DNA from 4 places in the Paenibacillus sp. B1-35 genome. Region 1 is predicted to be linked to each of the others. Evidence: predicted binding sites of a transcription regulator. Region 1 holds the regulator's gene; each other region holds the start of a gene.
What was found. The regulator LexA, encoded in region 1, represses DNA repair genes until DNA is damaged. The targets are predictions, from matches to a motif close to CGAACATATGTTCG.
Positions count from the first base shown of each region.

Region 1 (5,854 bases):
GAGCAAGGACATCGCATGCTTGAACAATTCTGGATCCGGTTTCCCTTTCGGATGATGCCCAGAGATTACGATATGATCAAAATAAGATAAGAGTTCCCGCTCACCATTCAACTTTTCCTGCTGCAGGTCAGGTGAGCCGTTCGTGAGCAACAACAACGGATACTGTGCTATTAATTGGCGGAGCACCTCGTAAGTCTCATCATATACATAAGAACGGGCCCGACGTTCACTCATAAATCGTTCTGCCAACTCTGCACCTAGTTCTTCATCAACTCGACCGGCTGCCTGAAGTCCCTGTGTCCATGCTGCTCGACGATACGCAGGTGCAAGCTGCTCTAATAATCGAAATTCAGGATGATCCCCTTCTGCAAACTTTCCCCATAGGGCTTCAAATGGATTAATCCCGATATTCTGCGTGAAAGGATACGTTTCGTAAGAAGCGTATAATTCGCGGGCAGCTTGACGAACACAAGACTCCAATTCCTCTGGTTCAATACCTGTTCGCTCATATGCATATTCACAAGCAGCAGCAAAGGCCTCTTCAACAGAGCGTTCATCCCATAATAGAGTGTCATCCAAATCGAACAGCACAGCACGTATAGACATGTTTCTCTCTCCCATCACAGCGACTAGATTAGCTTCTCATTATATACATGTGCAAACTTATTTCGACGCTTCTTTCTTCGAAGTGTCTTCGAACTCAATCTTATGCTGATTAGCAAAGACGCGCAGTCGTTCGCCCATTGCATTGGTATCGTATCTGTTCAGCATTCGAGAGAATATCCAATTCGCACCTTTCCCCGTATGTTCAATCACCACATATCCAGGCTGAATTGCAATCTTCTTCATATCTTTGGAAGACAAGGTACGAAGACGATTCCAACGAATCGTTGATACCTCGTCAGCTCCGACACGCAGAAACGGTCTTCTTAAGAATAAAATTATTCCCAATCCGACATAACATACGATCGTAACCCAATAAAGAGTTGGATATTGATTGTTCGTGATAATCCCGCCTAGTAGTGCATACATAATGGCGAAAGCAATCAATGCGAGCGGCATGATGAAGCTGCGTCCTTTAAATTCTTCATACGCAGGCTTGCCTGCAGACAGCGACGGCTTGCCTTGCTTCATTCGCTGCTTGTTCAATTTTGCACTATTTTGGCGGACTTTGCGTTCCCAACTGCGAGACATGAATTCGCTACCCCCTGTATTGTAAACGAGTAATGATAATCCATCGTTATTAATGAAGAGTCATTAATGAACGAGACCGTTCGTACCGGAATTATCTGTTCCTTCTTCGTCCTCTACATAGCGAATATTGTCTAATTGATTACGCACCTGCTTACGGAAAAGTACCAAATATTCCTCACGCAGCTTTGCGCGCTCTTCCATTTCCGCTTCGCTCAGCCCTACTGTCTTATGTTTGCGGGCCAGTTCATTAATTCGTGCAATAAGCTTGTCAATATTCATCATGTACCTCCATGTGTGTAAGCATATGTTCTACTTTGACATGGAGGTACCAGCTTGTCAAGCAAGCTTCTCCAAAGCCATTATATAGATAAAAAAGAGGCTCCATGAGCCCCTTCGTAAACTGTTTATATGTATAGATATTTGTTTCATCTGAGCCAATTTTCCGAAAATTGTTTTGTTATCAAGGAATCGGTACCAACAATACTTCTCCTGCCTGCAAAAATTCACCTGTTAACTGATTCAATTGTGCAATTTCATATATAAATTCACGAATATCCGTATGCTCAGGCTTATATGTTGATGCAATCTCCCACAACGTATCTCCAGGCTGAACAAGAACTCGTTCAACAACAGTTCCACTCACAACATCCTCACGGTCATCATCATTTCCAAGTGCTTGTACAATGCTTCCACAAGTAATGAACAACAATACGATTAAACTGATCATAAAACGCACACGCAAAGGAAACAAACGCTTCTTTTGCTCAGATTGCGAAGCTGTTGTCGACACCTTATAAATGGAACGATACGTTGTATACATCATAAATGATCACTCCCAAACACTTGTTCTATTATTTAATATTTCAAATTTAACACGAACACACGTTTGAGTCAACATATATTTAGAACGCTCGTTCCCCTTTTATTGTTCGTTACTCTTTTGGGATTGTATGCATTTCATTGAAAACAGCATGATCAAAAATGATTAAAGATACTTTATTTCCTTCTTATCCGATTACGCCTATATTCTATTTTTTATTCAAAATCTTTAGAACTTATGTTTGTACGAACGGAGGTTCTGTGGTATAATTTTGTCAAAAGAGTATTCATTGGAGTTGATACCCTTGTCTAAAATATCAAGTCGTCAACAAGCTATCCTTGATTTTATACGTGATGAAGTCCGAGCTAAGGGCTACCCACCTTCTGTTCGTGAAATAGGAGAAGCCGTTGGTCTAGCATCCAGTTCTACCGTACATGGTCATCTTGATCGTCTCGAGAAGAAGGGCTTTATTCGTCGTGACCCTACGAAGCCTCGGGCAATTGAACTGCTTAGCGATCAGTCCGACCGCACGGCAGACTTTTCTCGCTCCTTTGCGCGTGTGCCGGTAGTTGGTAAAGTAACTGCGGGTGAACCGATTACCGCAACAGAGAACATCGAAGATTACTTCCCACTGCCTTTGCACATGGTTGGAGACGATGAAAATGTATTCATGCTATCGGTCATGGGGAATAGTATGATTGAGGCCGGTATACATAATGGCGACTATGTCATCGTACGTCAACAGCAGACAGCGAACAACGGAGATATCGTCGTTGCGATGACCGAAGATGATGAAGCGACGGTTAAGACATTCTATCGAGAAAAGGATCATATCCGCTTGCAGCCTGAAAATCCAACTTATGAGCCGATTCGCTTACAACACGTAACTATTCTAGGCAAAGTTATTGGTTTGTTCCGTGATTTTCATTAATACAAACAGAAATGCCTCGTTTCCACTTCATTAGCTGGTTAAACGAGGCATTTTATTTTGCTTCCATCTCCACTATCCCCCTCAAGACAATATTTTCAAAAATAAGCTCAGTACAATCGTTATACCGGATTGAAGATTAACTTACTTTTCGCCCTCTTCCCTTCGTTACAATATCTATAGAAATCATTAATTCATTTGAGTCGGCATATTATTATTTTATTGTTTTTCAATAATTATTTATTGACTAATAGTATATTCCTAATTATGATTGTACCTAACGAATTACATGGTGCTTGTTCATCAACCGATTAATACGATAATCAATGTAGGAGAATCGAATGGGAAAATTTTTTAAACTTAGGTCATTCATTTATTTTGGCTGGCAGCAAGCGCTGTCTTGCTTATTCCCCGCTTTTATTTTTGCAATGCTGGCACTTACGAAAACCGTTGACATCCCTTTCATGCATCGCTATGATTTCTTGTTGTTTGTTTGCATAATTGCACAGATTATTATGATTCGACTTGGGATCGAAACGTTCGACGAATTAAAGGTAATTTGCGTCTTTCATTTGATTGGACTTATGCTCGAAATATACAAAGTCCATATGGGTTCTTGGGCTTACCCTCAAGAAGGCTGGACAAAAATATTCGGTGTACCTTTATACAGCGGATTTATGTACGGGAGTGTGGCGAGTTACTTATGTCAAGCATGGCGACGACTACAGGTCAAGGTATATCGATATCCCACACCTTGGTATACGATACCGCTAGGGTTGGCCATATATTTTAATTTCATGACCCATCACTTTATTTATGATTTACGTTGGGTATTAATGCTCTTGCTATTCGTCATCTTTTTTAGAACGTACGTCGAGTATACGGTATTGGGCGTGACACGTCGTATGCCACTTGTGCTGTCGTTTGCTCTAATCGGATTTTTTATATGGGTTGCAGAAAACATCGGGACATTTTTGGGTGCATGGTATTATCCTCATCAAGTTAACGGTTGGAATCTTGTGAAGTGGGGGAAATTCAGCTCCTGGTTCTTGCTAGTCATCGTGTCTTTCATGATCGTTGCCCATCTGAAGCATGTAAAAGGAGGACATTTCAAGAAAAATAGTTATATCCGCGACATGAAGTCGTAAAATCAGAATGAGAACAGCTTGTTCTTTACTTTCTGGTAACAATGCATTTGGAAGTACATTCTTTGATGCATTATTATAACGTGTCAACTACTGTTCTATTGTAGAAAACCTAGTATCATGTAAAAGTTTTTATATCGGATTGAAATTGAATCTATCGTTGGATCAATTTTCAAAATCAAAAGGCTTTGTTCTTCCAAAAATTCTTATAAGCAGCGAGATCCTAGATCATTCCCACGCATGTTAGAATCAATTGCAAAATGTTCAATATAAGAGAAATGTTCTATTTTCCAATAAAACATAATTCCAACAAACTCATATCTTAGAGTCGCATCACAATGATATGCTAGAAACAAAAGCCGCTGATTATCAGCGGCTTAATTCATGTTATATATCATTTACATCGAAATTAAGCGAATATTGAGTCAGTGAATGATTTACTTTCTCTACAAGTAAATATAACTTTGCTCCATTAGGAATGTATATGTTTTCAATAAATTGATGTGGTCCAATGTTATAATTTGCATACATTAATCCCGTGCTTGTATTATCGATATACTGAATTTTTAAAGCTAATCTAAAATTATTCCAATCATCCTTTGGCTGAATCCATGCAACAAATCTCTGCATTTTACCCGTGTTATTAGTCCATATAAACCAGTCCTTGTCAGTGTTACCCTCGATGTATAAATTTACAGCGTTCTTGGGGAAGATAGTGATTGCAGATTCTTGAGTATCCCCTATGCCCTTAGCTGCAAATACGCTTGTTGCAAATACCAACATAAATACAAATGCAAGAATTGATGTTACAAATCTTTTATGCTTCATAATATCCCGTTCCCCCGACATAAAATTTTCGAATTCTAAACATCGTACATAATGAAGTTTAATCTATATTGTTCCTGAGTAACAAACTTGTTAGCACTTGCTCTGACATATAAAGTTGCACCTTGAGGAACATATAAATTCCTTATGATTGCAGGAAACTCAGAACCTGGTTTTGTTGGTTCTGCATACAGCAATGTGGATTCTCTCGTTTCGGTGTACTTTATTTGAGCAGCTAAATCAAGCGAAGTTTGTCCACCATTTGATCTTAAATCCAAGAGGATCCAGCGATCTTTGCCACTATTATTTGTCCACTTATACCAATCAACATCTGATGCATTTGCAATGAAAAGATCATAAGGTTGATTAGAAATTAACGTTAATGCATTATCTCTCGTATCTCCAATTCCGACAACATTAGTTGATACATCTGCAGCGATTGCCGGTTGTGTCATTGTCAGTAACAACATGGATGCAAAAAGAACAGAAACCATTTTCTTAATCCTCATAGTCCTTTTCCACCTTTTTATGTAGTAGAGTTGTTTTCCCAACTCTCTCCTAGATAATACCATCACATTACTTATAGTGTATATAGAATTTTGTATTTTCTTCCTATTTATTCCTCTACACTCTTAGTTCTTGCAGTAACCTCATATTTTTATATAAGTGCTGGCTCAACGAATCCTATACTAATCTATCCAGTAGCTGTATCAACCTTAGTTACCTAGCTTGTAAAAATATCTCCACCAAAGGCTTGTCAAGGTGCGAATTTTTTAATGTTCACGACTTGATCTATTTTAGACATAAGAAAAAGCACCGGTTAGGGTGCTACAAGAAACATCATCTATGCCACCAAGATTCCACTATCTGATGAACAATAGCTGGTTGGTAACCTCTTCCTATCAAATAAGATACTGACGCAGCTTCTCTAAAGGAGCGGCA
Region 1 covers NZ_JBCHVJ010000001.1:1,118,046-1,123,899, forward strand. Annotated here, with positions in the region: gene ACQ5BJ_RS04625 (HAD family hydrolase) at 1-606, opposite strand, end outside; gene ACQ5BJ_RS04630 (hypothetical protein) at 664-1,194, opposite strand; gene ACQ5BJ_RS04635 (DUF896 domain-containing protein) at 1,258-1,473, opposite strand; gene ACQ5BJ_RS04640 (LysM peptidoglycan-binding domain-containing protein) at 1,655-2,017, opposite strand; gene lexA (transcriptional repressor LexA) at 2,319-2,945, shown strand; gene ACQ5BJ_RS04650 (DUF817 domain-containing protein) at 3,284-4,090, shown strand; gene ACQ5BJ_RS04655 (hypothetical protein) at 4,475-4,915, opposite strand; gene ACQ5BJ_RS04660 (hypothetical protein) at 4,951-5,421, opposite strand.

Region 2 (5,854 bases), on a different contig from region 1:
CAAATAGGTTTCCTTTCCAACAACAATTTGCCCCGGCAAGGCTCGTGATTCCAATCGCGAAGCTACATTGACGGTATCTCCGATGGCCGTATAGTCCAAGCGCAGTTGCTCAGAACCGACATTTCCAACTATCGCTTCCCCACTCTGAATACCGATACCGATTCCAAATCGGTCACTCAGCTCAATTTCCTGCAATAATTGAGTACGCAATTGCTCAGCACAGCGTTGAAGCTCTAATGCGGCTCGTACTGCGTGTTCAGCATGATTATCAAGATGCTGCGGCGCTCCAAAGATTGCCATAACGCCATCGCCCATAAATTTATCCAAGGTTCCATTATGCTTAAATATCGTGTTTGCACACAAATGCAAGTATTGATTCAGAAGTTGGATCGTTACTTCAGGAGCGAGCCTTTCAGACAATGGAGTAAATCCTCTTACATCTATGAACATAACCGAAATGTCAGTACGTACTCCTCCTGCCTTAACAGGTGCTTGTGATTCCAGCAGCTTCATCACAACCGCAGGTGATACATACCTGCCAAATAAATCTTCAACATGCTGTCTTGCTCTGCGTTCTTCTCGGCCCCGATAGGCAACGATGAGAACAAAAGAAGCCCCCATTCCGCAAAGCTCAGTAAAGTAGGGAATGAAGACAGAGCCACTCTCGTAAATACCAATCCATACGATTGTAAATACAAAGACGATACCTATTGCTGCAGCAACACCTTGAACGCCTCGAATTCGCGATGCGCTCCAACCTACAATGCTAATTCCTAGAAGTAATGCAATCACATTCCAAAAAAACGGAGCTTCCTTATAAAAGCGACCTTCCACTAGCGATTGAACCATATTCGCGTGAATCTCCACGCCATAAAGTGTCATTGATCGACTAAGCGGCGTCATGTGCCGGTCGCTTAATGAGGCTGCATAGGGGCCTATTAAGACGACGGAGTTCTTGTAATAGGAAGGATCAACAGTACCATTCCATACATCTGCAAACGACTGACGATCATAGCCGTACAGATTGTCCGTGCTATCGCCATAAATGGAAGAGAAATAATCGAATGCGACTTGATCCCGATTCTCTGTCGGAATCACCTTCTCCCCCCGATACCAACGGCCGCTTAACCCATCCCACCGAATTTGCTTATCTTCTGGCAATAACTGATTCGCGGCTAGAACATCTATAGAAGGAATCATCTTTCCATGTTCATCCGGAATGCCTAAACTAATTTTTCGAATAACGCCGTCACCGTCTGGAATTACATTCACATGTCCGAGTTGACTATCAGCAACTCGAATGGAAGATGGAGGCCGCTCAACACCAGACGCTTCGAGAGAATGGGCATTCTCTTGTAAAGGAAGAAGTGAAACCTGCACCGGCAAGTATATTGACGGGTATGTACTCAATTGTTCAGATAAGCGTTCGTCCTCCTCTTCATGCATAGAGGGATCAAGCATCAGTAAATCGATGACGACCGCCCGGGCACCGGCATGCATCAACCTTGCACTTAATTCGGCATAATAGGAGCGAGACCATGGAAAAGAGCCGAGCTGTGCTAATGAAGGCTCGTCAATCGCTATCATCTTGATTCGATCATCGGGCTGCCGCTGTTCAATACTCTTCGTTCGCAAAGCATCACGAAATGCCTGCTCCGCCATATGAAACACGCCACCAGCTCCATGAGTGTACACATATACCATAATCATGGTCAGCAGCGATACGATCAATGCCGGGACAACGAATTTTCTCATCTCGAAATCACCTACTTCACCTTGGCAGCATGAACCAGTTTATTGCTACAATCAAGAATGATATATTCTGCTATATTTAATCTATCATATTGTATGAGCGTATACGATGATATTGGTTATTTCAAGCTGAATTTTGTCGAATTTTGCGAATTGTTGCTTTGATGCAGTAATTAGTTGAGGTGAGCAGATATAATAAAATCCCCGCGGGAGGCGCGGGGATCGTGTAGGTATTTCTCTCTCTATGTGTGTAGTATGCTTCCAGTAGATTAGTTAAATGGTGCGTCCGCAATCTTAATAGAATCTGTTGGGCAGCCGTCTGCAGCATCTTGCAGATCGTCAAACAGATCGTCTGGGATAGCGGTTACCCCTTGGTTGTTGTCACCTTCAAAAATAACTTCTGCGATACCCTCATCATCGTAGTCATAAATGTCAGGTGCAGTAGCGCCACATGCTCCACAAGCGATGCATGTGTCTTTATCAACCCAAGTATATTTTGCCATTGGTCAGTTCCCTCCTGTAATCGTACAGATCTTCTTGGTTCCTCCGTTATCAATATAATACAAACAAGCTTGGAATTCAAACGATTTCCAACTTTTTTAAATGATTTGAAAATTATTAATTACTCGTCTGATCCATGCAGTGTATCGGTTTGAAGGGAAGTACCCCGAACACGGTGATTGCGAAGCAATGTAGAAGGATTATCTCCAAGCATTCCTAACGTAACAATCGCATTTTCTCCATATTTATCTCGTATCCGATCCATCGTCTCTATCAATTGCTCTCGCTTCGGCTGACGCTCGAAATCAAACAAATCCAACTGTACGGCCGCTTCTTGCTTTGCTACTAGATTTTGGCCCGTAATCCCTAGAAGCCGAATCGGCCTGCCTGACGTCCAGTGCTTCTCATAAAGCTTCCAGGCCTCATCCAACAAGCATCCAGCATCGTCTGTGGGTCCCTGGAGTGTGCTTGACCGCGTTATCGTCTTCATATCCGGAGTACGAATAGTAAGCTGTACAGTTTGTGCCATCAGTTTTTGCTTTCGTATCCGGCGCGCCACCTGATCTGCCAAGTTCAACAAAACTCTTCTTACTTCTTCCTTCGACTCCACATCCTTCGGCAAGGTCGTCGTATGGCCGATTGATTTGTTCTGTTCACGCTCTGCTTTCACTGGCGAATCGTCGATGCCATTGGCTGCCTGCTTCATCCAATGCCCCTGTATGCCGAACAATGACACGAGCCGCCCTTCATCGGTATGCGCCAGTTCTCCAATAGTGCGTATTCCCGCGCGGGACAGCTTATCAGCAGTTTTGCGACCAATCCCGAACAACTCGCCGCACGGTTTATGCCACAATTGCTTCGACATATCCCGAATTCGCAGGATGGTAATCCCATTTGGCTTTTTCATATCAGACGCCATTTTTGCAAGCAGCTTATTCGGTGCTATGCCAACTGAGCAAGGTAAGCTCAATTCCTCTCGAATCCTCGTCTGCAGTTCATTAGCAATGTCGAGCGGTGTGCCAAATATTTTGGATCCTGTAATATCCATGTAACACTCATCGATCGAAACGACCTCAACTAGCGGGGTATAGCTGCGCGCGATTTCGATAAAGGCTCTTGAATATTTGCGATATAAATAAAAATCAGGCCGAATGACAATCAAGTGGGGACACAGCCGCATCGCCTCCTTCACATGCATTCCTGTGCGAATGCCAAGCTTGCGGGCAGCATAAGAACAAGTAACAATGATACCCTTGCGCAATTCCATGCTGCCAGCCACCGCCGTTGGCTGGCCTTGATATTTTTCAGGTTCTTCTGCTGCATGTACAGAGCAATAAAAAGCATTCATGTCGAGATGCAATATGACTCGACCCTTGGTCGGATAATATTGTTGTATGTAGTTGCGCGAAGTTTCGTTCTCATTCATAATACTGCCCCCTTCCTAACAGCTTCATTGTATTCATACAGCCTAATTAACTACGCAAGACAACGATCCCTTTATTTCTATATATTACCAAGTTATCTCGAACAATTGTTCTATTCTCTTATCAGCTTACTGATTACTACAATCCGTTGCAAGCATGAATACCAACTTCCTTTGCTAAAAAATCAAGTATACGATTATGATTTTCGACTATACAAGCAAGAAAGCAGTGCTATAATAGGGAAATAGTTATTTCCATATTCATCCTTGCATAACTTAAGGAGGTTCCTAGAATGTCAAAATTCATCTCTATCTTTGACACAACACTTCGCGATGGCACCCAAGGCGAAGGAATTAGCTTGTCCGCGGACGATAAAATCAAAATCGCGCGCAAACTTGATGCGATTGGCGTCACATACATTGAAGGCGGCATTCCGGGAAGCAACGGCAAGGATATTGAATTTTTCAAAAGAGTAGCTGCTTATTCATGGAATGCGAAACTAACGGCATTCGGCAGTACCCGACGCAAAGATTCACTCGCCGAACAGGACGCCAACCTAAATCGCATTATTGAAGCGAACGTTCCTGCTGCAACGCTTGTAGGAAAGTCATGGGACTTCCACGTCCATACCGCCCTACAAACGACGCTGGATGAAAATTTAGCCATGATCTATGATTCTATCGCCTATCTGAAGCAAGCAGGACTTGAGGTGATGCTCGACGCAGAGCATTTCTTTGACGGCTACAAAAACAACACGGAATATGCGATTGCAGTACTGCGCAAGGCGCAAGAAGCCGGCGCTGACTGGGTCGTCATGTGCGATACCAATGGAGGCACACTGCCTAACGAAATCGGTACCATCATTCGAGATGTTCGCAACCATGTGCAAGTGAAGCTTGGCATTCATACACACAACGATTGTGAGCTCGCTGTTGCGAATACACTTGCAGCGGTAGAAGCAGGCGTCACACAAGTACAAGGCACAATCAACGGATATGGTGAAAGATGCGGCAACGCCAATCTATGCTCCATCATTCCGACACTTCAATTGAAGATGGGATACTCCTGTGTTGAAGATAGCCAGCTCCAAGCGCTAACACCGGCTGCTCGATATATAAGCGAGATCGCCAACGTAGCTATGCCTGTCAATCAGCCTTATGTAGGCAACGCAGCCTTTGCACATAAGGGAGGCATCCATGTCTCTGCGATCATGAAGGATCCTCGTACCTATGAGCATATCGTCCCTGAATTGGTTGGCAACAAACAACGGATACTTGTATCTGAATTAGCAGGCCAGAGCAACGTTCTTTCAAAGGCACAGCAATTAGGGTACGAACTTGATGCTACGAAGCCTGAAACGAGAGCAATTATGGATCGAATCAAGGAGCTTGAGCATCAGGGCTATCAATTCGAAGGTGCGGACGCTTCTCTGGAGCTCTTATTGCGTCAGGCTACAGGGCAAGCCGAGGATCCTTTCACATTTGAGTCGTTTAAAATACTGGTAGAAAAATCATCACAGCAATCCGTTGTATCTGAAGCAATCGTCAAGCTGCAAATAGATGACGAGTCCATTTATATGGCCGCTGAGGGCAACGGCCCTGTGAACGCATTAGACAGTGCGCTGCGCAAAGCACTTAGTCGCCATTACCCTTCTATCGCAGACATGCATCTCACCGATTATAAAGTTCGTGTACTCGATGAGAACAATACGACAGCAGCCAAGGTACGAGTGCTGATCGAATCAACAGACTCCAACAATACGTGGAGTACAGTCGGAGTCTCCAGCAACGTTATTGAGGCCAGTTGGGAAGCACTTATCGACAGTATTCGTTACGCGTTAATAGGTCAAGAGAAGGTGGCTACGTCCACCGAGCGCAAAGAGCAGGTTGGACTCGTCAATCACTAACGTAATGCAAATATTCTTTCATAGAGATAGAGCCATGACCTCCTTGATAAGTGGTCATGGCTCTATTTACTTCAGTTCGTTATTCTGCAATGACTTGTTGAATGGCCTGTTCTAATTCAGCAGGTGGCCTGATACCATCATAACGCTGACGAATTACTCCGTTCTTATCCAGCAGTACATTCGTAGGGAAGCCAATTCCATTATACGCTTTGAACGCCTGCCCTCTACTATCCAGAAGAACCGGATTCGTTAAACCATAGGCCGCAACGAA
Region 2 covers NZ_JBCHVJ010000009.1:60,783-66,636, forward strand. Annotated here, with positions in the region: gene ACQ5BJ_RS24050 (CHASE2 domain-containing protein) at 1-1,755, opposite strand, end outside; gene ACQ5BJ_RS24055 (ferredoxin) at 2,022-2,255, opposite strand; gene ACQ5BJ_RS24060 (DNA polymerase IV) at 2,375-3,679, opposite strand; gene cimA (citramalate synthase) at 3,970-5,583, shown strand; gene ACQ5BJ_RS24070 (TlpA family protein disulfide reductase) at 5,663-5,854, opposite strand, start outside.
Region 2: ACQ5BJ_RS24060 (DNA polymerase IV) is a predicted target of LexA. The motif match lies at 3,778-3,791, and genes of this name have one in related genera.

Region 3 (5,854 bases), on a different contig from region 1:
ACGAGCGCAGTGATGTGCCAATTCGCGAGCGGGAAGGACTTGAACTGAAGACAGGTATTCTGTACGGAGATTGCCCGCGTCATATTCAAGTGGAGGAGAACGGGCTTCTCATCGAAGTGGATATTGTAGAAGGACAGAAGACTGGCTACTTCTTCGATCAGCGTGAGAACCGCGCTTCCATTGCCCCGCTCATGACAGGCTGGGGAGCCCGCAGCGGCATCCGATTGGGTGAAGTAGAAGCAGAGGATGGAACTGTGCAGACGCTGCCGCTTAATGCAAAGGGCAAGCCGGTTACCTTCCCTTGGTGGGATGGAGCGACTGTGCTGGAATGCTTCTCTCATACGGGAAGCTTCACACTGAATGCTTGTAAATATGGGGCCAAGAAGGTCACTTGTCTCGATATTTCCGAGCATGCGATCGAGAGTGCGAAGCGCAATGTTGAATTGAATGGTTTTACAGAGCGTGTAGAGTTTGTCGTTGCGGATGCCTTCGCCTACTTGCGCGAGCAGGTTCACGGCTTGGAGGAGCGTGCACAGCGGGCGAGTGGAGAAGCCGGTGCGAAGAAGGTAGATACTTCGAAGCCGATGACCGCTGGCGGCGGACGTACGTGGGATGTTGTCGTACTGGATCCTCCCGCCTTCGCAAAAACGCGAGGCGCTGTTGAGGGGGCGTATCGCGGATACAAGGATATTAATCTGCACGGCATGAAGCTCGTTAATGATGGCGGCTATTTGGTAACGGCAAGCTGCTCTTATCATATGCGGCCAGACATGTTCATGCAGTCGATATTGGATGCGGCACAGGATGCGGGCAAGGTGCTTCGTCTTGTGGAATGGCGCCCTGCGGGCAAGGATCACCCGCAAATTGCGGGTGTTGATGAAGGACATTATTTGAAGTTCGCTATTTTCGAGGTTCGCACGAAGTAGTATTTTATGCGGCTCTTCCGCTGCAATTGAAGGGATTTACGTGAAAAGCGCTATGCGCTGTAGACCAGATCGGATTGGTCTACAATGCACGGCGCTTCTTTTGCATACGTACATGTTCAAAATCGTATCCGTTTAAAGATTTCATCTTGCTGCTATTTTATTCCGACTGCAGTGCGAGTTATAAATGCACCGCCCAGCCAGCGTCCATATCCACCGACTTGCGCCCAGTTGAGTGTGCCGTTCAGCACCTGTTGGCCATTGTCGGTTACGAACAACTGCCCGTCATTCGCAGCAGAGGACTGGAAAGGTTCAGGCAATGGGGACGAGCTTGGAGACAGCTCAAGCAGAGGAGCATCGCCACTTGTCAATCTGCGCAGGTAGCCCCAGAATTGCAAATCCCCTAGTCCGTATTCCGGCAGCTGCTTGCGAACAATGTCGTAGCATTGTTGAAAGGAAGCAGTTCCATCCTTAACGGCATGCAGTGTGATTCGCTCGACAATTCCCATTCCATCCTGTACGGATGGATAACGGGAAAGATGGAACTGAAGCGCTTCCCTAATAGCGCAGAATGGGGCAGATACGGAACTGGCATCGTTAACCCATTGCGCAATTTTAAGCGGATTTGGACTCGTATATGCGATCCATGCTGATCGCATCCATTCGATACGCTCTGCGGTCAGTAAAATGGCAGTGTCGCGATAAGGAGCCAATTGTTCTCCTGTCAACGCGCCAAATCCGAGATAGCGATCATGCTCAGCGATCGATGCAATATCGACCCAGTAAAGTTTGGCGTTCGCATTTTCCTGTGTTAGGCGATCCACTAAGCGGAGTAGCATTGTAATGTCAAACAAATCGTGTTCGAACCATAATGCAATCTCATTAGCGGGTAAAATATCAGATTTCCACGAACGTTCCTGTTCATTTCCTCTCTGCAAAAAAACAGTTGAAGGCAGTCCGCACATGCGCTCCAGTTGCAAAGCCCGATACGCTAAATACTGCTCTAGCCTTGCATATACAGGGCCTTCGGTCAGCAGTTCAGAATATACCCATACCTTCTCTTTCCATCGCTGTTCAGCAATGCTGCTTAGTTGTCTGGCAGTGCACTCCCCGTTGACAATATGAATCATGACAATCAGCCTCCTTGTTCGAATTAGAGGGTATGTTGAACATGAGCCTCGTCTTCGATCCCGCCTTCCTCGTGAAATGATGTCTATCACAGGAAGCGATTGGCGAATATCGGCATCTTTTCCAAACATGTGTTCTATCGACAGATTGGATTATGGTATAATGAAACCTAATGCTAGAATCGGCTGTATTCGAAAATATATACCATTTATTGGTTTGATTATAGTTTATCACATCGTGGCAAGCAGATGCCATGAATCGTAATCAGGGAAATGGAGGGATCACTTTGCCGTTGCATTTTGTCATCGGTCGTTCCGGCAGTGGCAAGACGGAGCATGTATTGAGACAAGTACGAGATGAGCTTCGGAGTAAAGCGGACGGGACTCCGATCATATGGATAGTGCCTGAACAGGCAACTTTTCAAGCAGAACATGCGCTCATTCGCGAGGAAGGAATCGCGGGCATTATGAGAGCGCAAGTGCTGAGCTTCCGTCGTCTTGCGTATCGGGTAATGCAGGAAACGGGCGGCACAGCACTGACTCCTATCAATGAAGAAGGCAAGAAGATGCTGCTGTACAAAATCTTGCAGCACCGCAAGTCGGATTTGCCTTTATTCGCTGGTGCGGCGGAGCAATTTGGATTTATTGAGAAACTAAATGATCTCTTTGATGAAATGAAGCGATATCGAGTGGAACCCAGTGAGGTGGATGAGCATCTCGCTTTTTTGGATGCGCATATGACCGGCCAGCCGCTGCTGTCCGCGAAGTTGCGAGACATATCCAGCATTCTGCACGAATTCGAATCGGAATTGGCTGGCCGCTATTTGGATGGCGAAGATGTGCTTGCCAAGCTGTCCGAGGGGGTTGCAGCATCGAAGTATGTAAAGAATGCTGATATTTGGATTGACGGGTTTCATGGATTTACCCCACAGGAATATGCAGTTCTCGCTTCCCTTATTCTTCATGCGCCTAATGTGAACGTGACGCTGTGTCTGGACAAGGCGTATGAGCTAGGCGAGGTTCCGCATGAGCTGAACTTGTTCCACCCGACGGCTACTACGATGCTGAAGCTGCGCGAAATCGCCGACACCCTCGGTGTAGAGATCGGGCGCATCACGAAGCTGGAGCCGCAGGAAGATCCGCTTCCACGTTATGCGGCATCGCCCATGCTCGCTCATCTGGAGCGGAACTTCGAGCGCAAAGTAAAGTATCGCGAGTCGGAAAATGCCGCCGCGGCAAGCAAGATCAAGGATGGGCATCCGCCTGCCCGTAAAGATGAACAGGAGATTACCGTGCAGGCTGCTGTTCATCGCCGCGCAGAGGTTGAAGCGATAGCTAGAGATATGCTGAGCCGTGTGCGCAATGAACAAGTCCGCTGGAGAGACATGGCGGTTATGGTGCGAAATATTGCGCATTATGGCGAGCTGATTGATACGGTGTTCACGGAAGCGGGGATTCCATACTTTACGGATCAGAAGAAATCAGTTTTACATCATCCTTTTGTCGAAATGACGCGGGCTGTGCTTGATATATTGATAGGCAATTGGAAATACGATGCTGTATTTCGATTTGTCAAAACAGACTTTCTGCTGCCTGACGACGCCTCGATAACAAGAGAGCATTTTGACAAGCTGGAGAACTATGTGCTTGCTTGCGGCATTGAAGGGACGATGTGGACGAATAAGCGTCCGTGGCCCGTGCTGCCAGACCTGTCGCTCGATCCGGATCATGCCGATGGAGCGGCGGAGCGTACGGAAGAAGAAGCCGATGCTGCGGAAAAACCAAAACATGCGCCAGAATGGGTGGAGCATTGCCGCAGCATCATTGCCGAGCCGATTGCCGAGCTTGCACGCTCGATGAAGGCAAGCTCGAATGTGCGAGGCATGTGCGAAGCCCTGTACTCCTTCTGGATGGCGCTTGGCGTACCTCACAAGCTGGAGCGCATGAGTCAGGATGCTCTGCTTGATGGGGATGTCCAGTTATCGCGGGAGCATCGGCAAATATGGGGCTCGCTCTTAGACATTTTGGATCAAATGGTTGAAATGGTTGGCGAAGAGAAGATGAGTATAGAATTGTTCGGCGGCATGCTCGATACTGGATTCGAGAGCATCAAAATGGCGCTTGTGCCGCCTGCGCTTGATCAGGTGCTCATTGCTTCGATGGATCGGACAAGACCAGGCCAAATTATGCATTTATATATGTTAGGCGTAAATGATGGCGTTATACCAGCGCGGCCGATTGAGGATGGAGTGCTCACCGAGCATGAACGGGATACGCTGCAGCAAATTGGCATGGAGCTTGCGCCGGGCGTTCGCCGCAAGCTTTTGGATGAGCGTTTCTTAATCTATCAATCTTTTGCTACTCCCAGCAGAAGTTTATGGATTAGTTATGCGCTCGCTGATGAAGAAGGAAAGACCCTGCTGCCGTCCGAGGTGGTGCGGCATGTGCGCAGCATGTTCCCGCGTGTGCAAGAACGGCTCGTCATGGCTGAGCCGAACGAGTTTATGAATGAACAGGAGCAAGCGGAATTCGCCGTCTATCCAGAATCTGCGCTCAAGCACTTGATCGTCCAGCTGCGTCAATGGCGTCAAGGAAGGCCGATCGCTAATGTGTGGTGGGATGTATACCGCTGGTTTGCAGCGCAGCCAGCTTGGCATGATCGACTGAAGGTGCTGATGAGCTCACTCTTGTATCGCAATCAGGCAGAGGCGCTTACTCCGGTAACGAGCCGTCACTTGTACGGCACTGCTTTGCGGACGAGTGTGTCTCGCATGGAGCGTTTCGTTGCCTGTCCATTCTCGCATTTCGCTTCCCATGGCTTAAAGTTGAAGGAGCGTCGGGTATATCGATTGGAGGCGCCGGATATTGGGCAGCTGTTCCATGCGGCACTCAGCCGTTTTGCGATAGATTTGCAAAGCTCGAACCGCACATGGGCGGCTCTGTCTGCGGATGAATGCCGGGCAGAAGCGGATCGCATTGTAGATATGCTTGCTCCAAGGCTACAGGGGGAAATCCTGCTGAGCTCGAAGCGCTATGAGCATATTTCCCTCAAGTTGAAGCGAATTGTAGGACGTGCGGCTTCTGTGCTTGGGGAGCATGCGCGAAGAGGCCGTTTTGAGCCGATTGGGCTGGAGTTGGATTTTGGGCCAGATAAGCTGCTGCCGCCGCTTCGTTTCACACTTAGCAATGGATGCACGATGGAGATCATCGGCCGCATTGACCGAGTCGACAAGGCGGAAAGCGAGCGAGGCGTTCTTCTGCGCGTGATCGATTACAAATCAAGTGCGACAGATTTGAAGCTGCAGGAAGTGTATTATGGGTTGTCGCTGCAAATGCTCACTTATTTGGATGTGTTGATCACATATGCGGAAATGTGGCTTGGAACGGCGGCATTGCCTGCAGGCACACTCTATTTCCATGTTCACAATCCGCTATTGCAGGCTGCGAATGGAATGAGTGTGGAGCAAGCTTACGAGCAAATGATGAAGAAATATAAAATGCGCGGACTCGTCCTAGCGGATCGAGAGGTAGTGTCCTTGATGGATGAGCCGCTTGAAAAAGGATATTCGGACGTTCTTCCCGTAGCGGTAAAGGCGGACGGTTCGTTTTACAGCAATGCCTCTGTTGCAACTACAGAACAGTGGGATATGCTGCGCGGAACGGCACGCCATGTGATTCAAGATATCGGAACCCGCATTACCGATGGCGACGTTCGCATTGATCCGTATCGCCTTGGTACAAAGAAGGCGTGTGATTTTTGCAGCTATAAACCTGTATGCCAGTTCGATGAGTTGACCGAGGGCA
Region 3 covers NZ_JBCHVJ010000002.1:290,632-296,485, forward strand. Annotated here, with positions in the region: gene ACQ5BJ_RS08790 (class I SAM-dependent rRNA methyltransferase) at 1-926, shown strand, start outside; gene ACQ5BJ_RS08795 (DUF1835 domain-containing protein) at 1,079-2,053, opposite strand; gene addB (helicase-exonuclease AddAB subunit AddB) at 2,338-5,854, shown strand, end outside.
Region 3: addB (helicase-exonuclease AddAB subunit AddB) is a predicted target of LexA. The motif match lies at 2,176-2,189, and genes of this name have one in related genera.

Region 4 (5,854 bases), on a different contig from region 1:
TTCAAGCGTTTCCCTACGAGCGCCTGGTCTTGCTGCCGACAAAGCGTCAGCGGCAGCGACCAGCATAGCGATGACAGATGTTGCTTCACAGTCGCCATGGTGGGATGCGATGCTGTTAATGACTACAGGATGTTCTTTATACTTCTTCGCCAACTCTACGCCGATTTCGACGTGAGATCCTTCAACTTCATGATCCAACGCTTTTCCGATGTCATGCAACAGCCCGGCACGTTTGGCTAACGTTACATCCTCTCCAAGCTCTCCTGCCATCAAACCGGCAAGATAAGCCACTTCCATAGAGTGCTTCAGTACGTTCTGTCCATAACTTGTACGGAACTTCAAACGACCCAATATTTTGATCAAATCAGGATGCAATCCGTGCACGCCGACTTCGAATGTAGCTTGTTCTCCGTATTCGCGAATCCGCTCGTCCACTTCCTTGCGCGACTTCTCCACCATTTCCTCGATGCGAGCTGGGTGAATACGTCCGTCTGCAACGAGCTTCTCAAGAGATGTTCTTGCAATTTCACGGCGAATCGGGTCGAATCCGGACAGAATAACCGCTTCAGGCGTGTCATCGATAATGAGATCGATCCCTGTCAACGTCTCGAGCGCGCGGATATTTCGTCCTTCGCGACCGATAATGCGGCCCTTCATCTCTTCGTTCGGCAATGCAACAACGGATACCGTCGTTTCTGCGACATGATCTGCAGCGCAACGCTGGATAGCCATCGTAATAATCTCACGGGAGCGCTTGTCCGCTTCCTCGCGAGCTTGCTGCTCAATCTCTTTAATCATTTGCGCCGTTTCATGACGCACTTCTTGCTCTACATTCGTCAAAATAATTGTACGCGCATCTTCCATCGTCAGATTCGAAATGCGTTCTAATTCTGTAACTTGCTGCTGACAAATTTGATCGATCTGTTCTTGTGTTTCTTCGATTCGTTTCTCTTTAGCAGCTACTTGTTCTTCTTTACGTTCCAGCGCTTCTAACTTTTTATCCAACGACTCTTCTTTTTGCAATAAGCGTCTTTCGAGTCGTTGAACTTCGTTCCGTCGTTCGCGGATGTCCTTCTCCGCTTCATTGCGAAGCTTATGGATTTCGTCCTTCGCTTCAAGCACTGCTTCTTTCTTCAGCGCTTCAGCTTCCTTGCGCGCGCCATCCATAATTTGTTCCGCGGCGTGTTCAGCACTCGTTATCTTCGCTTCGGCAAGCGATTTGCGAATCAGGTATCCGATTCCAAACCCCAAGAACAATGCGGCCACAACGAGAACGATCGCGAGCCAAAGTTGTACGTTCATTGCCTCACCTCCCCGTTGGTTCCTCCAAGCACTGCTTGGGACAGGTTACATTTTTGGTTTTCAAGTTTCCCTATTCATTAATCAACTCAATAGACTAGTGTTCGTGCACTAGCCTATGTATATGCTCTAGGCATACACGGGCGTCGCCTTAAGGCGACAATCGGAAATCAGTAAATTGGCGAAATGAATCATTAGAAATCAATCTCTGGAAGAGGGGATTGATCTCGTGAAAATAAAGATACATGTTCATTTTATTATTCATGAAAAGATATTGTCAAGCAAATGACGTGAGTGGTCACTTTATTATTCGTCAAGATGGCCTGATACACCCTCTTCATCAACTTGCTCATCCGCTGCAGCATAAGCTGCCCGACGCGCCATATCCATTGGGAAGCCTCTGCGGGCGAGGAAGGCTGCCACTTTTTGCTTGCGCAGATGCATTTCCCCCTTCGTCTGTCTCCATTTTTTGCGAGCGGCATGCAGTGCGCTTTCCCATTCCTCTTCCGGATCTATCGAATAAAGCGCAGTTTCAATATGCCGATCCTGCACTCCCTTTTGCTTCAGCTCATGCTGAATCCAGCGGCGCCCCTTCATATGACGATTCAGACGCTGATGCGCCCATTGCATTGCATATGATTTATCATCGACCAACCACTCCCGTTCCAAACGATCGAGCACCTCATGCACGATGCCGTCTTCATAGCCCTTCTGGGCTAGGTTACGTGCGAGTTCGATGCGTGTACGTGGTTTGCGCTGCAAATACTTAATCGCTTGCACGTAGGCCTTATTCCCTTCGTCTGCACGCAATATCTCCGTAAGGGAGTCGAGTGACAGTTCTGATCCTTTTAATAGTCGGAACTTGATCATCACATCTTCATGCACTTCAAGCGGAGCTGCCCCATCGAAATGAATCGTATAGCGACCAGCCTGTCTCTCCACGCGCTCTATGCGTGTGATTGTTACGATACGTTCACTATCCTTCAAACGGCTCTCCTCCATACAAATACATAGAAGCACCTTCGCCTAACGCGAAGGTGCTTTGAGCAGACAACGAATTATTCGTCGTCACCTAATTCCAATTCTAATGTATCATCATCATCTTCACTAACACCCTTAGCAGGGATTGTTGTCGTTAGATTGCTTGCTTCACGAATTTGATTTTCAATGGATAACGCAATTTCCGAATGTTCCTTCAAGAATTGCTTCGCATTCTCGCGACCTTGGCCCAATCGCTCACCCTCGAAGGAATACCAAGCACCGCTCTTCTGCACGATATCCATCTCTGTGCCAATATCGACGATGCTTCCCTCGCGTGAGATACCTTCACCATACATGATGTCGATGTCTGCCTGCTTGAACGGAGGAGCAACCTTATTCTTAACAACCTTGATGCGTGTACGGTTACCAATCATATCTGTACCTTGCTTAATTGTCTCAACACGGCGTACCTCAAGACGAACACTGGAATAGAACTTCAATGCACGGCCGCCTGGCGTTGTTTCCGGGTTACCGAACATCACGCCAACCTTCTCACGAAGCTGGTTGATGAAGATCGCGATCGTCTTCGATTTGCTGATTGCACCAGACAATTTACGCAATGCCTGCGACATCAAGCGAGCCTGAAGACCAACATGGGAGTCTCCCATTTCGCCTTCAATCTCTGCCTTCGGAACAAGTGCTGCAACAGAGTCAATAACGATAATGTCGACAGCACCGCTTCGTACCAATGCTTCCGCAATTTCAAGCGCTTGCTCCCCTGTATCTGGCTGGGACAACAGAAGTTCGTCAATATTGACGCCCAGCTTGCTTGCATATAGCGGATCCAACGCGTGTTCCGCATCAATAAATGCAGCTTGTCCACCAGTCTTCTGTACTTCAGCGATCGCATGAAGCGCAACCGTTGTCTTACCGGAAGATTCTGGTCCATAAACCTCGATAATACGACCTCTCGGCAAACCGCCGATTCCTAAAGCTATATCTAATGCAAGAGATCCGCTTGGTACAATCTCGACTTGCATGTGATTGGATTCGCCAAGTTTCATGATCGAACCTTTACCGAATTGTTTCTCAATTTGACGCAAAGCCATTTCTAACGCAGCGCGACGATCTGACACAAACTCACTTCCTTCACTGATTCGTTTGATATATACATCATAACGTGTTTCATTCGGTTTGCCAAGCATTTTTTCGAACATACATTCGTTTTTTGACGAACACACCCACTTCAATATCCATTTTTACCATATATTAGATATATCAATTTGCCGGATGCAGCCAACAAAAAAACCGCAACAAAGCGCACATACACTTTGTTACGGTTCTTCCGCATCTATAATCGATTGTAGCTTCCGCTCTTTATTTTGTCAACAATTTCTAAATTACATCGCATTATGCACGGATCGTTCCTGCAGCCGTCTCCATAACCGATACATAATGGCATATACCGTACGGCGGCGTATCCCTTCCCGATCTCCATTCAAACGCAACTCTTCAACAACAACTTCCTTCCCCTTCTCGGCAATTGCTATATAAACCAAGCCGACAGGCTTACGCTCCGAGTGGTCAGGCCCTGCAACTCCCGTTATGGCTACTGTGAAATCAGTATCAGCAATGTCCTGCATCCCTTCAACCATAGCCTTCGCAGTTTGCTCACTTACTGCTCCAGGTGCATGCTCTCCCTCAAGCAGCTCATGAGGCACGCCAAGAATTCGTTCCTTCATTTCGTTCGAGTAGGTCACCGCACCGCCAGCGAACACATGCGAGCTTCCAGGGATCGCCGTAATCGTATCAGCGAACATCCCTCCTGTACAGCTTTCGGCAGCGGATAAGGTTAACCCATATTGCGTCAACTGCTTCACAAGCACTTCTGGGAGCGGCAAATCCTCAGTTGCATAGAGATGCAAGCCCAGTCGGGTGCGAATTTCACGTTCCACCTGATCGAGCTTCAACTCGGCTTCTGTCCGATCTGTCCCTTTTACAGCCAATCGAACAAGTACCTCCCCTTCCTTTGCATAGGTGGCAATCGTTGTATCTGTTTGCTGCTCGATCAGATCGAGAAGAGCATTTTCGAGACCTGATTCTCCGATGCCCGCAAATTTCAGCATTCGCGTATACAAGGAGGATTGATCAATGACTTGCCGACGCTGCAGCCACGGAATCGCCTCATTGTCGAGCATTGGCTTCATTTCACGTGGAGGTCCTGGAAGCAGTACATACGTTGTTCCATTATGTTGGAGGACATTCCCAACGGCGAGGCCTGTCGAGTTCTGCAGTACATCAGCCCCATCAATGACATGCGCTTGACGCTTATTGCTTTCAACCATATGGATGCCGCGCCCTGCAAACATCTCTGTCATCTTGGCCATTGCCGGTTCATCGTATGTCATCTTACGACCTAACATTTCCGCAAGTACATCCTTCGTCAAATCATCCATCGTTGGTCCTAGACCGCCGGTAAAAATGAGCAGGTCAGAACGATCCCGAGCTGTTTCAATAGTCTGTTGAATTCGCTTGGCGTTATCTCCGACAACCGTATGATAAAACACATCCACACCAACCAAAGCCAATTGCTGTGAAATATATTGAGCATTCGTATTTACAATTTGTCCGAGCAGCAGCTCAGTGCCAACTGCAATGATTTCTGCTTTCATGTCAACCACCATCCCCATAAGTCTGTACATAAGAATAGGTGCCTCTTCCACCCCGGAAACAGCCGGAAATACGGAAAAAGCACCTATTTACCTAACAGCTTCCGCTCATCTATCACGAAAGATGCAGCACATTTTTATTTTTGACAAAATAGTCAATTCCCGAGTAGACCGTGATCAACGCGGCAACCCACGTCGCCAATATATCAAATCGGAAATGAAGAAACGCAAACGGAAAGTTGTTAAGCAGCATTGCCGCAATCGCCGTTATTTGTGTCGCCGTCTTCCATTTTCCCCACTTGCTGGCAGCAACAACCGTTCCTTCGAGCAAAGCAACTTGACGAAGGCCTGTAACCGCGAACTCACGGCTGATAATGACAACCGCGATCCACGCATCACACTTTTGCATCTCAACAAGAGAGATGAGTACCGCCGCTACGAGCAGCTTGTCCGCAAGAGGATCAAGCAGCTTTCCTAAATTTGTAACCATTTTGCGTTTACGGGCGATATAACCATCCAATCCATCAGTACTTGCAGCAATAATGAAGATCAAGGCCGCAATAATCTGGTTGTAAGTAATCGAAAACCCCTCTAGTTCAATCGCAGGCAAATAATCAAAGTTCACCAATAGGAAGAACATCATTATTGGCACAAGAAAAATACGGACCAACGTTATCTTGTTCGCCAGATTCACGCGAGACCCTCCCCGGCTAAGTCAAATTCAAGCGCATGAGTAATCCTTACCTTTGCAATTTCCCCAATACTCAATGGCTGGCCGGAAATAAATACTTCCCCGTCAATTTCAGGGGCGTCGAATTGCGAGCGGCCGATGAATACATCATTGCGGCCATCGTAACGCTCAACAAGGACTTCCAATATATCACCAATACGCTTCTCACTTACTT
Region 4 covers NZ_JBCHVJ010000002.1:654,775-660,628, reverse strand. Annotated here, with positions in the region: gene rny (ribonuclease Y) at 1-1,302, opposite strand, end outside; gene ACQ5BJ_RS10575 (regulatory protein RecX) at 1,606-2,286, opposite strand; gene recA (recombinase RecA) at 2,358-3,416, opposite strand; gene ACQ5BJ_RS10565 (competence/damage-inducible protein A) at 3,681-4,952, opposite strand; gene pgsA (CDP-diacylglycerol--glycerol-3-phosphate 3-phosphatidyltransferase) at 5,065-5,643, opposite strand; gene rimO (30S ribosomal protein S12 methylthiotransferase RimO) at 5,640-5,854, opposite strand, start outside.
Region 4: recA (recombinase RecA) is a predicted target of LexA. The motif match lies at 3,491-3,504, and genes of this name have one in related genera.